Regions from separate parts of the Novilysobacter longmucuonensis genome, predicted to be linked through region 2. Evidence: riboswitches for the same ligand, from Rfam matches in the RefSeq annotation. Region 2 holds a riboswitch; the other holds the start of a gene.
The links. A riboswitch is a leader RNA that binds a small molecule or an ion and turns the genes downstream of it on or off. The one in region 2 is predicted to bind cobalamin.
Positions count from the first base shown of each region.

Region 1: it holds a riboswitch for cobalamin, as region 2 does, so the genes downstream of both, ACJQWM_RS09735 (ribonucleoside-diphosphate reductase subunit alpha) here and btuB (TonB-dependent vitamin B12 receptor) in region 2, are expected to answer to the same signal.

Region 1 covers NZ_JBJMAW010000008.1:141,482-148,883, reverse strand. Annotated here, with positions in the region: gene ACJQWM_RS09755 (sulfite exporter TauE/SafE family protein) at 1-2, opposite strand, end outside; gene ACJQWM_RS09750 (S1/P1 nuclease) at 326-1,162, opposite strand; gene gap (type I glyceraldehyde-3-phosphate dehydrogenase) at 1,252-2,256, shown strand; gene ACJQWM_RS09740 (ribonucleotide-diphosphate reductase subunit beta) at 2,406-3,413, opposite strand; gene ACJQWM_RS09735 (ribonucleoside-diphosphate reductase subunit alpha) at 3,525-5,849, opposite strand; cobalamin riboswitch at 6,235-6,527, opposite strand; gene ACJQWM_RS09730 (DUF2339 domain-containing protein) at 6,644-7,402, shown strand, end outside.
Region 2 covers NZ_JBJMAW010000001.1:370,176-377,577, forward strand. Annotated here, with positions in the region: gene ACJQWM_RS01655 (ATP-binding protein) at 1-215, shown strand, start outside; gene ACJQWM_RS01660 (gluconokinase) at 238-723, opposite strand; gene btuB (TonB-dependent vitamin B12 receptor) at 1,334-3,190, opposite strand; cobalamin riboswitch at 3,343-3,573, opposite strand; gene ACJQWM_RS01670 (TfoX/Sxy family protein) at 3,832-4,209, opposite strand; gene msrC (free L-methionine (R)-S-oxide reductase MsrC) at 4,206-4,700, opposite strand; gene bioD (dethiobiotin synthase) at 4,745-5,431, shown strand; gene ACJQWM_RS01685 (efflux RND transporter periplasmic adaptor subunit) at 5,561-6,757, shown strand; gene ACJQWM_RS01690 (efflux RND transporter permease subunit) at 6,965-7,402, shown strand, end outside.

The sequences.
Region 1 (7,402 bases), on a different contig from region 2:
ATGCGCGCGCATGCTACGCGAGCGCGCCGTAATCCCCCGTAGGAGCGGCTTCAGCCGCGATCGAATTGCTGGATCGGTAAGATATTTTGACGCGGATCGGAGCGAAAAAAGGCGGATGAAGCGGATAAACCGGATAAAGGCGCTCTTACCTTCCCACCTGCTTTGATCCGCGTTCTTTTTGCTCTGATCCGCGTCGAATGTCCTTGCCGCTCCGGTCGTGATTGAAAGCCGGACCCTTCGCCCCGGTAGGAGCGGCTTCAGCCGCGATCCGGAATCGGCGCAGCCGGTCTGCTCACGATCGCGGCTGAAGCCGCTCCTGCAGCGCTCAGCCGCCGAGCGCGGCGTTGAGCATGGCCGCCAGGTGGCTCCCGCCGCGGCGCAGCTGCGCCTCGGCCACCGGCCGCCAGCGCTCGACATAGGCCGGCGCGATGGCCGCCTGCGCCGGGTAGGTCTGCACCGCGATCCGGCACGAGGTTTCCGCCCAGGCCGCGGCATCGCCGTCGGCCGACACCGCCAGCGGCATGGCGCGCAGCCGGTGCAGGTAGGCCGCCTCGTCGAGCGCGGCGGTGCGCAACAAGCCGCTGTCCCACAGCGCGTGCAGATTGCTGCCGTCGTCCTCGCCGTGGGCGTCGGGCAGGGTGACCTCGACATCGTTGCCGCCGCGGTCGTCGCCGTAGCCGGCGTGCTGCGGCTGGTGCACGTCGCCGACGAAATGCACCACGAACTTCAGCGCCTGCACGCGCGCGGCGCGGGGCTGGGTACGGTCGGCGAGGATCGCGGCCTGGGCGTTGATCGCCTCGACCACGCAGTCGCCGCCGGCGCAGGCGCGTTCGGCGTCATACCGGCAATCGTGTTCGGCGATGTTGACGTAGTGCCACGGCGCGCTGCGCCTGCCCAGGTCCGGATCGTTGGCACGCACCTGGTCGGCCCAGGTGGCCACGCCGGGCAGGCTCGGCTCGGCTTCGGCCGCGAGCAGGTCGGCGATGTCCGTGCGGGCCTGCGGCGTCAGGTCGTCCCAGGCCAGCGCCGCGACCAGCCGGTGGCCCAGCGGCCCCCAGGCGGTCGCCGGTCCGGCAAAGACCAGCAACACAGTGAGCAGCACGACAGGCAGGCGTCTGGGCGGGAGTTTCGGCAAGATCGCAGTCAGATGCACAAGGCGCATGGCAGCATTCCGGATGCGGGGTGAACGGATTCCACCCGAGACGCTAAAATACCGGGCTTTCATGTCATCCGCCTGTCAGGAGCCCCGAAATGGCGATCAAGGTTGGTATCAACGGCTTCGGCCGCATCGGACGCAATGTGCTGCGCTCGGCCGTGCAGAACTTCGCAGGCGACATCGAGATCGTCGCGATCAACGATCTGCTCGAGCCGGACTACCTCGCCTACATGCTCCAGTACGACTCGGTGCACGGGCGCTTCAAGGGCGAGGTCGCGGTCGAGGGCAGCCATCTGATCGTCAACGGCCGGAAGATCCGCCTGACCCAGGAGCGCGACCCGGCCAACCTGAAGTGGGACGAGGTCGGCGCCGAGGTGGTGATCGAGTCCACCGGGCTGTTCCTGACCAAGGACACCGCGCAGAAGCATCTCGATGCCGGCGCATCGAAGGTCATCATGTCGGCCCCTTCCAAGGACGACACGCCGATGTTCGTGTTCGGCGTGAACCACAAGAGCTACAACGGCGAGGCGATCCTCTCCAATGCCAGTTGCACCACCAACTGCGTGGCGCCGCTGGCCAAGGTGCTCAACGACAAGTGGGGCATCAAGCGCGGCCTGATGACCACCGTGCACGCCGCCACCGCGACCCAGAAGACCGTCGACAGCCCCAGCAATAAGGACTGGCGCGGCGGCCGCGGCATCCTGGAGAACATCATCCCGTCCAGCACCGGCGCGGCCAAGGCGGTCGGCAAGGTCATCCCCGAGCTCAACAAGAAGCTCACCGGCATGAGTTTCCGCGTGCCGACCTCGGACGTGTCGGTGGTCGATTTGACCGTCGAGCTGGAAAAGGACGCCAGCTATGCCGAGATCTGCGCCGAGATGAAGGCGCAGAGCGAAGGCGCGCTGAAGGGCATCCTGGGCTACACCGAGGACATGGTGGTCGCGACCGACTTCCGCGGTGATGCACGCACCTCGATCTTCGATGCCGGCGCCGGCATCGCGCTGGACGCCACCTTCGTCAAGCTGGTCAGCTGGTACGACAACGAGTGGGGTTATTCGAACAAGTGCCTGGAGATGGCCCGGGTGGTGGCGGCGAAGTAAGCCGGCATCGCAGTTGGATGGAGAAGCCCCGCAGTAGCGGGGCTTTTTCGTTCCGGCGCCCGTAGGAGCGGCTTCAGCCGCGATCGGAAACCGGCGCGTGCGAATGCCGTCACGATCGCGGCTGAAGCCGCTCCTACGAAAGACGCGAGCTAGAACGCCGCGTCGAACGCAACTTCGCCCTGCACGCCCACCTGATAGGCCGACACCCGGCGCTCGAAGAAATTGGTCACCTCCTGCACGTCCTGCAGGTCCATAAAGCCGAACGGGTTGCTCGACCCGAAGTGTTTGGGCATGCCGAGCTGGGCCAGGCGCTGGTCGGCGCAGTATTCGAGGTACTGGCGCATGTCCCTGGGTGACAGGCCGACCACGCCGCCGGACAACACGTCCTGCGCGAACAGGGTTTCGCATTCGACCGCCTGCTCGAACATATCGATCACCTGCGCGCGCAGGTCGGCATCGAACAGGTCGGGTTCCTCCTCGCGCGCGGTCTTGATCACCTCGAACGCGAACGTCATGTGCCCGCTTTCGTCGCGGAATACCCAGTTGGTGCCCGAGGCCAGGCCATTGAGCAGCCCGCGCGAGCGCAGGTAATACACGTAGGCGAACGCGGCGAAGAAGAACAGGCCCTCGATGCAGCCGGCGAAGCAGATCAGGTTGAGCAGGAACTGGCGGCGCTGCTCGCGCGTCTCGATGCGCTGAATTTCCTGCATCGAGTCGATCCAGCGGAAGCAGAATTCGGCCTTGGCGCGGATCGAGGGGATGTTCTCGATTGCGTCGAAAGCCTTGGCGCGCTCGGCCGGGTCGGGCAGGTAGGTGTCGAGCAGAGTGAGGTAGAACTGCACGTGCAGTGCTTCCTCGTACAGCTGCCGCGACAGGTACATGCGCGCCTCGGGCGCGTTGATGTGCTGGTAGAGGTTCAGCACCAGGTTGTTGGACACGATGCTGTCGCCGGTGGCGAAGAACGCGACCAGCCGCTCGACCAGGTGGCGCTCGGCCGGACCCAACTTGTCGCGCAGGTCGTTGACATCGAGCGAGAAGTCGACCTCTTCGACCGTCCAGGTGTTGCGGATCGCGTCGCGGTACATCTCGTAGAACTGCGGATAGCGCATCGGCCGCAGCGTGAGGTCGAAGCCGGGGGAGAGTAGGAGGTTGGACATGATTTTTCCTGGATGTTCGGACTGCGTAGGAGCGGCTTCAGCCGCGATCGGATCTCCAATCGCGCGCGCCGGCTCCCGATCGCGGCTGAAGCCGCTCCTACAGCGGCATCGCTATTGGCAGGCCTCGCAGGACGCGGGATTCTCGAGCGAGCACGCGATGGCTGCTTCAGGCGCCGCCATCGCACTCACCGTCGACTTCGCGATCCGTGTCGCCGGCCGCGAGCGCAGGTAATACGTCGTCTTCAATCCCTGCTTCCACGCATACATGTACATCGACGACAACGCGCCGATGTTCGGGCTCTCGATGAACAGGTTCAGCGACTGGCTCTGGTCGATGAACGCGCCGCGCTCGGCGGCCATGTCGATCAGCGAGCGCATCGGCACCTCCCACACTGTGCGGTAGACCGCGCGCAGCGACTGGGGGATCTGGGTGATGCCCTGGACCGAGCCCTCGGCCAGCTTGATCGCGTCGCGCAGTTCCGGCGTCCACAGCCCGAGCTGCTTGAGCTCCTCGGCAAGATACCTGTTGACCACCAGGAAATCGCCCGACAGCGTCTCGCGCTTGAACAGGTTGGACACCTGAGGCTCGATGCATTCGTAGCAGCCTGCGATCGAGGCGATGGTCGCGGTCGGCGCGATCGCGACCAGCAGCGAGTTGCGCAGGCCGTGCTGCTTGATCCGCTCGCGCAGGGCGTCCCAGCGTGCGCCGTCGGTCGGGGTGGCGTCCCATGCGTCGAACTGCAACTCGCCGCGGGCGGCGCGGGTGTCGTCGAAGCCCGGGTGGCGCCCCTGCTCCAGCGCCAGCTCGTTCGACGCCGACAACGCATGGAAGTAGATCGCTTCGGCGATCCCGCGCGACAGCTGCCGCGCCGGTTCGGAATCGAACGGCAATCGCAGCTTGAAGAACACGTCCTGCAGGCCCATCACGCCCAGCCCGACCGGGCGCCACTTGAGGTTGGCGCGGCGCGCGGTCTCGATCGGATAGAAGTTAAGGTCGATCACGCGGTCGAGCTGGCGCACCGCCAGGCGCACGGTCTCGGCGAGCTTCTCGAAGTCGAACGCGGCCTTGCCGTCGTCAAGCAGCTCGACGTGGTGCGACAGGTTGATCGAGCCCAGGTTGCATACCGCGGTTTCGTCCTGCGATGTGACCTCCAGGATCTCGGTGCACAGGTTGGACAGGTGCACCACGTTGCCGGCGCGCGCGGTCTGGTTGCAGGCGCGGTTGGACTTGTCCTTGAAGTTCATCCAGCCGTTGCCGGTCTGGGCCAGCGTGCGCATCATCCGGCCGTACAGCTCGCGCGCCTTGACCTGCTTGCTGGCCAGACCGGCGGCCTCGGCCGCAAAGTAGGCGCGATCGAACGCCTCGCCAAACAGGTCGGTCAATTGCGGCACCTGGTGGGGGTCGAACAGCGACCACGTCGCATCGCTCTCGACCCGGCGCATGAACTCGTCGGGGATCCAGTTGGCGAGGTTGAGGTTGTGGGTGCGGCGCGCCTCGTCGCCGGTGTTGTCGCGCAGCTCCAGGAACTCCTCGACATCGGCATGCCACGGCTCCAGGTAGACGCAGGCCGCGCCCTTGCGCTTGCCGCCCTGGTTGACCGCCGCGACCGAGGCATCAAGCGTCTTCAGCCACGGCACGATGCCGTTGCTCAATCCATTCGTCGACCGGATCAGCGAACCGCGCGAGCGGATCCGCGTGTAGCTCAGCCCGATGCCGCCGCTGAACTTGCTGAGCTTGGCCACGTCCATGTAGCGCTGGTAGATAGCCTCCAGCGAATCCTCGGGCGAATCGAGCAGGAAACAGCTCGACAGCTGCTCGTGGGTGGTGCCGGCATTGAACAGCGTCGGAGAACTCGGGATGTAGTCGAGCTGCGCCATGCGTCGGTACAGCGCGAGCGCATCGGCCACGTCCTCCGACAGTGCGCAGGCCACGCGCAGGAAGAACTGCTGCGGCGTCTCGATCACCGTCCGCGCGGTCGGGTGGCGCAAGAGATACCGGTCGTACAGCGTGCGCAGGCCGAAGTAGTCGAAGCGATGGGTAAGGCTGTGGTCGATCGCGTCATTGAGCTTGCGCGCGTTGGCCTGCACGAATCCGAGCAGGCGCGGGTTGACCAGTCCCAGATCGAAGCCGCGCTGCACCGATTGCGAGAACGCGTTGATGTCGATCGCCGCGACTTCCTTCTCGATCACCCCGGCCAGCAGGCGCGCGGCGAGCCGGCCGTACTCGGGCTCCTCGGCGGTCAGCAGCGCGGCGGTGCGGATCGACAACTCGTCGAGTTCGCGGGTGCTGGCGCCGTCGTAAAGCCCGGAGATCGTGCGCGTGGCGACGCGCATCGGATCGATCGCATACAGGTCCTGGCTGCAGCGGGTGATCGCGCGCACGATCTTGTTGAGGTCGACCGGCTCGCGCGCGCCGTTGCGCTTGGTCACGCTCATGCTGGACGCGGCGGCGGGTGGGGTCAGCGCAAAGCCGGGGCTGTCGTCGTGGTGCGCGTGGGTGGTGCGAACGGTCGTGGTCGTGTCGACGGCGTGCTCGACAACGGCAGCGTCTGCATCGTGCATGGACATAAGGTGACTCCGGTGCGTGGGCGCACGGTTCGTCGGCCTCCCCTCGAAGGACGACGCACGCAGGCGCGGACGCACCGGCCGGCACCGCAGCGCGGTTTCGGCGGCACGGCCACGCCCCCGCGGGCGCGGAGTCGACAGGGTGGGATGCGGGTGTCGCGCGGGCCGAGACGCGGCCACCTGTCCGCATCGAACGATGCGGTTGCGACACCGGCCGTCTTCCCCCGAAGACTCGCTGGCCGGTCACCGCGCGGTGTGCATCGCGCGGCTGTCGGCAGGTCTTCGGGCTCTGGACGCGAGACGGCGTTCTCGTAGGAGCGGCTTTAGCCGCGATCGCATGCCAGAAGCATCGCGGCTAAAGCCGCTCCTACGAAAAACAAAACCGACTTCACCTACTGGCCGTCGCTTCCCAGGGTTTGGCGCCCCAGTGCCATGACGGCGGTCGTTTCCACTACCGCTGCGGGGCAGCGCCGGAATGGGATCGTTCGATCCGCACCGGCTTCCCGTTTTAAGCCGACCGAGGTCGGCACCGACGGCCACAACATAATGTGGACGATGCGTGCGGTCAACACAAAATGTGCCCCATGGCCGCCATCACCGGATTTCGCCATACGCGGTGGCGGTGGTGTAACGTTCGGCGCTGGGAAGGGACAGGGGGACAGGCTATGGAAGGGTTGATCGGACTGCTTGTGCTGGTGGTCTTGGCCGTGCCGGTGCTGCTGGTCGTTGCGCTGGCGATGATCGGCGGGCTGCGCAGGCGCGTGACCGCGCTGGAAGAACAGCTCGCCCGGCGCCATGCCGCCGCGCACGCGCAGGCGCCGGACGCCGCCATGCACGAACCGACGCTGGCCGAACTGATGCAGGCGCAGCGCACCGCGCCGCAGCGCCCGGTCGCGCCCGAGCCGCGCGCGGCAACCGAGCCCGGACCTGCACCGAGCGCAACCACACCAGCCGTACCGACGCCGCCCGCCCCTGCATCGTCGGCCACCGCATCGACAACATCCTCGTCGAGAGCATCCTCGTCGAAAGCCGCATCGCCACCGCCGCTGCCGTCGGCAGCCAGTGCGACTTCCGCGCGTCCGCTCCCGGCGCACGCGGCTTCCGGATCGGGTCGGTCGCAGTCGCAGTTGCAGTCGCCAGATCCGCTCACGCTCGCCGCACGCGCGGTGCGACGGTGGTTCAGCGAGGGCAACGTGCCGGTGAAGGTCGGCATGCTGGTGTTGTTCGCCGGCGTCGCGGCGTTGCTGAAGTACGCGGGTGACCAGGGCTGGGTGTCGCTGCCGGTCGAGCTGCGTTTCGCAAGCGTGGCGGCGGCCGCGCTCGCGGCATTGGTATTCGGCTGGCGCCAGCGCGAGACCCGGCGCGGTTTTGCGTTGAGCCTGCAGGGCGGCGCGATCGGCGTGCTGCTGCTGGTGGTGTTCGCA
Region 2 (7,402 bases):
GGATCAGCGCCGACGCCCTGGGCAACGTCTTCGAGCCGTTCGTGCAGGAGCCGCACGCCACCGGCTTCCACGGCGGCGGCCTCGGGATCGGGCTGACGGTGGTGAAGCAATTGATCGACGCCCATGGCGGCACCGTGACCGCCCGCAGCGCCGGCAGCGGCCAAGGCAGCCAGTTCGTGGTGACGTTGCCCATGCTCGACCCGGAGCACCTGTAGAGCCGAGCTTGATCGGCTGCTCCTACGCAATCCGGCGCAGGTTGGAGATCACCTGTTCCACGGTGTCCGCCACCGGCCCGAGCGGTCGCACGATGACCGCCCTTTCGTCCGCGGCCGGTGGCTGCAACGTTGCCAACTGGTCGTCCAGCAGCGATTGCGGCATGAAGTGCCCGCGGCGTCGGTGTATGCGTTGCATCAGCGTGTCGCGGTCGAGATCCAGGTGCACGAACACCATGTGCTCCGCAGCCCTGCGCAGGCGGTCGCGGTAGACGCGCTTTAGCGCCGAGCAGGCAACGACGATCCGGCCGCCGCCCGCGACCCGGGACGAGATGGCGCGTGCCACGGAGTCCAGCCAAGGTGCCCGATCAGCATCGGTCAGGGCGGTCCCGGCGGCGAGCCTGGCGCGGTTGGCGGGCGGGTGCAGGTCGTCGGCATCCATGAAATCGTGCCCCAGCCGCTCGGCCAGGGCGCGGGCGATGGTGGTCTTGCCTGAGCCGGACACGCCCATCACAACGATGGCCGATGGGATGGACGGCGGGGCGAGGTGGGGCTCCGGATATTCGGGCGAAGGACTCATCGGAAGTTCTCGCTCCGCGCTCCTGGTCCGGTGGATCAGGGACCATACGCAGGAGCGCGTGAGCACAGGTTGATCGCGTCCGGTGGGGCTGGGGCGTCGAGCCGCCAGCGCAGCGGAGCAAGCTCCGCCATACCCCCCGGTTCTTGTAGGAGCGCCCCATGGGCGCGATCGGGTTTCACCGCGTCGGCCCGAAAAGCATCGCGGCCATGGGCCGCTCCTACAGGTGCGACGACGCTGCGCGGGTGCAGCGGAGCAAGCTCCGCTCTACCCCCCGCAGTTTCGTAGGAGCGCCCCATGGGCGCGATCGCGGTCTACCGCGTCGGCACGAAAAGCATCGCGGCTATGGGCCGCTCCTACAGGGGACGATGCTGCACGGTGCCGTAGAGCCGAGCTTGCTCGGCTTTCGTGTTTGCCCGGAAGGTTCGTTGTGGCCGTGGCGGTGCAGCGGAGCAAGCTCCGCTCTACCCTCGGATTTGCGGGGCAACACCACATCGCACTCATCGCGGCCATGGGCCGCTCCTACGTCGAGGCGGTGCGTGCGTCAGTCCGCCGGCGCGTAGCGCAAGGTCAGGAACCACTCGCGCCCGGGCTGGTTGTAGAACGATGAGGTCTCGTAGTCGCGGTCGAACACGTTGGCCAGCCGCGCCTGCAGGGTCCATGCGGGCGCGAGGACGTACTCGGCACGCAGATCGAGCGTCGCGTAGCCGGCGAGCCTGCGGGTGTTGGCGACATCATCGAAGCGCGAGCCTTCCGCGACGCCGGTCAGCCCGACGCGCAAGGTGTCGAACGCCCGGTCCAGGTCGATCCGGGCGCTCTGGCGCGCGCGCCGCGGCAGTTCATTGCCTGCGTTGAAGCCGATGAGATTCTCGGTGTCGAGCACGCTGACGCTGGCCGCGATCGCCCACTGCGCGAGTTCGGCATCCAGCCCCAGTTCGGCGCCGCGCAGGCGCGCGCGTTCGATGTTGTTGGGCAGGAACAGACTCGCGTCATAGGCGATCAGGTCATCGACCTCGGTATCGAACCCGTCCAGCCGCCAGCTCGCGCGCTCGCCGCGCCAGGCCAGGCCGGCCTCCCAGGTGCGCGATTCCTCCGGGCGCAGCGCGGGGTTGCCGAAGAACGGGAAGTACAGCTCGTTGAAGGTCGGCGCCTTGAACGCGGTGCCGTAGCCGGCACTCACGCGCCAGGCGTCGGTGAGCTCGATGCCCCAGGCAGCACTGCCGGTGGTGGCGTCGCCGAACTGGTCGTTGTCATCAACTCGCAGCGCGAACTGCAACGACTGCATGGCAAACATACCTTGGTATTGCGCGAACGCGGCGCGGTTGCTGCGCTCGGTTTCGGCGTAGGTGGTGCTGCTGTCGACCCGGTCGCGCAGCCAGTCCAGCCCGAGCGTCAACAGCTGGTCGCGGGCCAGTCCGAAGTCGCCCTGCAGGGTGGCGCTGTCGCGGTCGGTGTCGAAGTAGCCCAGGAACGCCTGGTTCTTGAAGTTGTCGGAGGCATCGACATTGCGGCCGGCGGCCAGCTGCAGCCTGATCCGGTCCGACGGCGTCCAGGTGCTGCTGCCGCCGATCACCTGCTGCACGGTCTCGGAGCCGTTGGTGAAGTCGCCGTCGAACCGGGTTTCGCCCTCGGCGCGCAGCGCATGCAGGTCCAAGGCCAGGGTGTCGCCGGCCTCGATGCCGCCGCGCAGCGACAGCGACCGGTTGCGGTAGCCGTCGCGATCGGGTTCCGGCTCGGCGATGAAGCAACCGCCGGAGAACGGCGTCGGCGTGGCTACGTCGCAGGCGTCGATGCCGTCGGTGCGCTGGTAGGCCGCGTCGATGCCGAACCACGCCTGCCCGTTGCCGCCACCGAGGCCGGCGCTGGCCTCGCGGTGGTCGTGGCTGCCCACGGTGACGCTGGCACGCGGGTTGATGCCGTCGCGGTCGCGCCGGGTGAAGATCTGGATCACCCCGCCGATCGCGTCGGCGCCGTACAGGCTGGAGCGCGGGCCGCGCACGATCTCGACCCGGTCGATCAGCGCCAGCGGCAGGTTCTGGAACGACACCAGGCCAGAGGTCGACGAGCCCATCCGCACGCCGTCGACCAGCACCAGGACATGGTCGGACTCGCTGCCGCGCATGAACAACGTGGTGAGCTTGCCGGGCCCGCCCTGGTTGGAGATCGAAATGCCGGCGCGGCCGCGCAGCAGCTCGGGCAGCGAGCGCGCCTGGCTGCGCACGATGGCGTCGCGGTCGATCACCTGCACCGGCGCGAGTGCTTCATCGGCGCTGATCGCGGTGCGGGTGGCGGTGACGACGACCTCGTCGAGATCGAGCGCGTCGTCATGCGTCTGCGCGTGGGCGAAAGCGGGCAGGGCGAGCGCGCAGGCGGCGGTCAGCTTGAGAAGGCGGAACTGCATCGGTGGTTCTCCATCGCACGGAATCCCGTGCCGGTAGCGAGGGAAAGTCGGATGCAGAGGGAGAGAGGCCGCGAGATCGGGCGGACAGCACCGGCGTCGCCGCCGCAATGCCCGCCGCATCGCAACCAGTGGTGGGTGTGTCGGCGTTTGCCCAGACACCCCGCTGCAAGGCCGGTCTCCGGACTTGCAAGTGGAAGCGGTGATCCTGCTTCCGGCCGAGGCGCCTTCCCACGCTGCTGCGCAGTGGCGGATGCCGCGGCCTTGACTCGCTTACCGTTGCGGGGGCAGTGCCGGAATGTGCCGCGTGGTCGCGGCGGTCACCGGCTTCCCGTTTCAACCCGTTGGCAGACAGCCGCCGGGTCACCTTGGAGCGCGCGCAGTCTAGCCGAAAAGTTCGCCGCGCGCGGTGGCTTCTTGTTCCGGACGTTTGTAGGAGCGGCTTCAGCCGCGAGCTCTTGCTCCGGACTTTTGTAGGAGCGACGTGAGTCGCGACCGGGACTACGGCCGCGACGTGCATCGCGCCCATGGGGCGCTCCTACAACAGCGCCAGCCATCGTCGCGATCGGACGATGCTTCGGCGCACCGGTTGGGAATCGCGGCTGAAGCCGCTGCTGCGGGATCACGACGATCGTGAAATCAGCTCAATAGCGCCCGCTGCGGTAGGGCGCGTCCGGGTCCGGACGCGCTGCCACGGTGTCTTCGGTCAGCACGGTGGTGGTCACCGGCGAGGCGGCCGGCTTGTGGCGCGGTGGCGGCAACTGGGCAATGGCGGCTTCGGCTTCGCTGACCAGTTGCTGGCGGCGCGAGTCCTGGATTTCCTGCCAATGGCAGTCCAGCAGCGCGCCCTCGATGGCATAGAGCAGGTTCAAGGTCGGTTTGAAGCCCGCCCGCTTGACCCGCATGAACGCCTCGACCGCACCGATCTCGGCCAATTCCGGGTGCGTGCGCAAGCCGACCTGGCGCAGCCACGCGGCCGATTTGGGGCCGATATTGCGCAGCTTGGCAGTAGTGTCGCTCATGTCATGGACTCCATATAGGCTTGCGCGATTGCTTCCAGGCCGCGCTGGTCCTCGTCGTCGAAGCGATGCGTGCGCGGGCTGTCGATGTCGAATACACCGATGAGGTCGGGGCCGTCGGCGCCGTCGCGCACCAGCGGCACCACCACTTCGGACTGCGAGGCCGCATCGCAGGCGATGTGGCCGGGAAAGGCTTGGACGTCGTCGATGCGCTGGGTCCGCCGCGTGCTTGCAGCGGCGCCGCACACGCCCTTGTCGAGCGGGATACGCACGCATGCCGGCAAGCCCTGGAAGGGACCGACCACGAGCTCGCGCCCGTCGAAGAAATAGAAGCCGACCCAGTTCAGCTCCGGCAGCGCGTGGTAGACCAGCGCCGACAGGTTGGCGGCATTGGCGATGCGGTCGGGCTCGCCGTGCAGCAGCGCCCGTGCCTGCGCCAGCAACTGCGCGTACTGCTCCGGCTTGCTGCCGGTGAGGGTATTGGCGGCGAACATGGCCCGAGTGTAGCAGCGGGTCGCGCGGCGTTTACGATGGGGCGATGGACATCAAGAACGTATTCGTCACCGGCACCGACACCGGCATCGGCAAGTCCGTGGCCAGCGCGGCACTGCTGCACGCCTTGCGCGCGCGCGGCCTGCGCGCGGTCGGCATGAAGCCGCTGGCCAGCGGTTGCGAGCGCACCGCCGAAGGCTGGCGCAACGAGGACGCGCTGCTGCTGCAGGCGGCGAGTGATCCGCGCCCGGCCTACGGGGATATCAACCCGTATGCATTGCCCGCGCCGCTGGCGCCGGAACTGGCCGCGGCCGAGGCCGGCGTCGAGATCCGGCTCGAGCCGATCGTGCAGGCACATGCACGGCTTGCCGCACAGGCCGACTGCGTGGTGGTCGAGGGCGTCGGTGGCTGGGCGGCGCCGCTGTCGGCGACGCTGGACCAGGCCGACCTGGTCCGCGCGCTGTCGCTTCCGGTGGTGCTGGTGGTGGGCCTGCGGCTGGGCTGCATCAACCACGCGCGGCTGACCGCACAGGCCATCTGCGCTGACGGCGCGCAGCTGATCGGCTGGATCGGCAATGACATCGACCCGGGCATGGCCCGGTCCGGCGACACTTTCGCGTTGGTAGCGGAACGACTGCCAATCCCCTGCTGGGGCCGCTTGCCGTTCCGCGAGCGACCCGACCCGGCCGCGCTGGCGGGTGGACTGGTGCTGCCGGCGGCTCTGCCAGGCTGATCTGCCGAGCTGACCTGCCGGGCCGGCCTTCCGGCCGCTGCTGCCCATGACTCACGGCACGGGAGCGGATCGCGCCGGACAAGAGTAAACTCGTCGGTACAAGAAATCGAACACCTGCCGAGGCTCCCCATGCGCCGCAACCTGCTGTCCACCCGAGTGCCGTTCTCCAGAGGCCCGCTCACCGCCTTATTGATCGCCAGCATCCTGGGTCTTGGCGCCTGTGGCGGCGAGGATGCGGGCGGTGCTGGCGCAGCCGGCGGCCCGCCAGGGGACATGCAGTTGCCGGTGGAAGCGGTCACCGTGCAGCCGCAGCCGTTGTCGGCAGGCCTGCAGACGGTCGGCAGCCTGCGCGCCGACGAGTCGGTGGTGGTGCGGCCAGAGGTCGCCGGCCGCATCGACCGGATACACTTCACCGAAGGCGGCCGGGTCGAAGCCGGGCAACCGCTGTTCAGCCTCGATGCGAGCCAGGCCCAGGCCAGCCTCAACGAGGCCAGCGCCAACCTCGCCAACAGCCGCAGCGCCAACGAACGCGCCGAACGTTTGGCCGAGCAGCAGTTGATCGCGCGCTCGGACTACGACACCACCCGCGCCGTTCTGAGCGTCGACCAGGCGCGCGTGGCGTCGGCCCGCACCGCATTGTCGAAAATGACGCTGCGCGCGCCATTCTCCGGGCAGATCGGCCTGCGTGAGGTCAGCGTGGGCGAGTTCGTCAATGTCGGTCAGGACCTGGTCACGCTGGTGCGGCTGGACCCGATCGAGGTCGACTTCAGCGTGCCCGAGGGCGCGCTGCCGCGCATGCGCCAGGGCCAGCCGGTGCAGATCAGCATCGATGCGTTTCCGGGGCAGAGCTTCACCGGCGAGATCGTCGCGATCGCTCCGGTGATCGACCTCAACAGCCGCAGCGCACAGTTGCGGGCGCAGGTGCCCAACCCGGATTCCAAGCTGCGCCCGGGCCAGTTCGCGCGGCTGCAGGTCGACACCGGGCGTGGTTCGCCCGAGGCGCTGATGGTGCCGGAACAGGCCCTGATGCAGGAGGGCGAGAGCCGCTTCGTCTATACCGTGGTCAATGGCAAGGCGCACAAGGCGCCGGTCGAAACCGGCGTGCGCGTGCCCGGCGCGATCGAGGTGGTCGAGGGACTCAGTCCCGGCGATGTCGTGATTACCGCCGGGCAGGGCAAGCCGATGATGCACGAGGGCATGCCGGTGATGGTGTTGCCGCAGCCGGGTGAGGCTGCGGCCGCAGGACCCGGGGCGCCGGCCGATGACGCGGCGCCCGCACCGGCGGCGCCAGAGGATGCGGCCGAACCCGTAGCCGACACACAATAAAGCCCCTCTCCCGCCGGGAGAGGGTTGGGGGGTGAGGGTGCGGCGAAACGATGACTGCTGAACCATCGGCGCCATTAAAAGGCTGACGATCCAGGTCCAGCGCTTCACTAGCACCGCTCCGCCGCACCCTCATCCGCCCTTCGGGCACCTTCTCCCCAAGCGTTTCAAGGCGAGGGGAGAAGCGAACAAGCACAGAACGAGGCCCCCATGGTCCTGTCCGACATCTCCATCCGCCGTCCGGTCTTCGCCACGGTCATCAACCTGGTCGTGTTGCTGATCGGCATCATTGCCTACGACCGTCTGGCGGTGCGCCAGATCCCCAACGTCGACACCCCGGTGATCACGGTCAACACCGTGTATCCCGGCGCCAGCGCGCAGGTGATCGAGTCGCAGGTCACCCAGCCGATCGAGGATTCGCTGTCGGGGGTCGAAGGCATCGAGTTCATGCAGTCGGTCAGCCGCGAGCAGTCCAGCCAGGTCACCGTGCGCTTCCGCCTCGACCGCGACCCCGATGGCGCGGCCAGCGACGTGCGCGACCGCGTCGCCCAGGCGCAGCAGTTCCTGCCAGACGAGGTCGACCCGCCGATCATCCAGAAGCAGGAGGCCGACGCGCAGCCGATCATCTACCTGGCGTTCTCCTCGGAC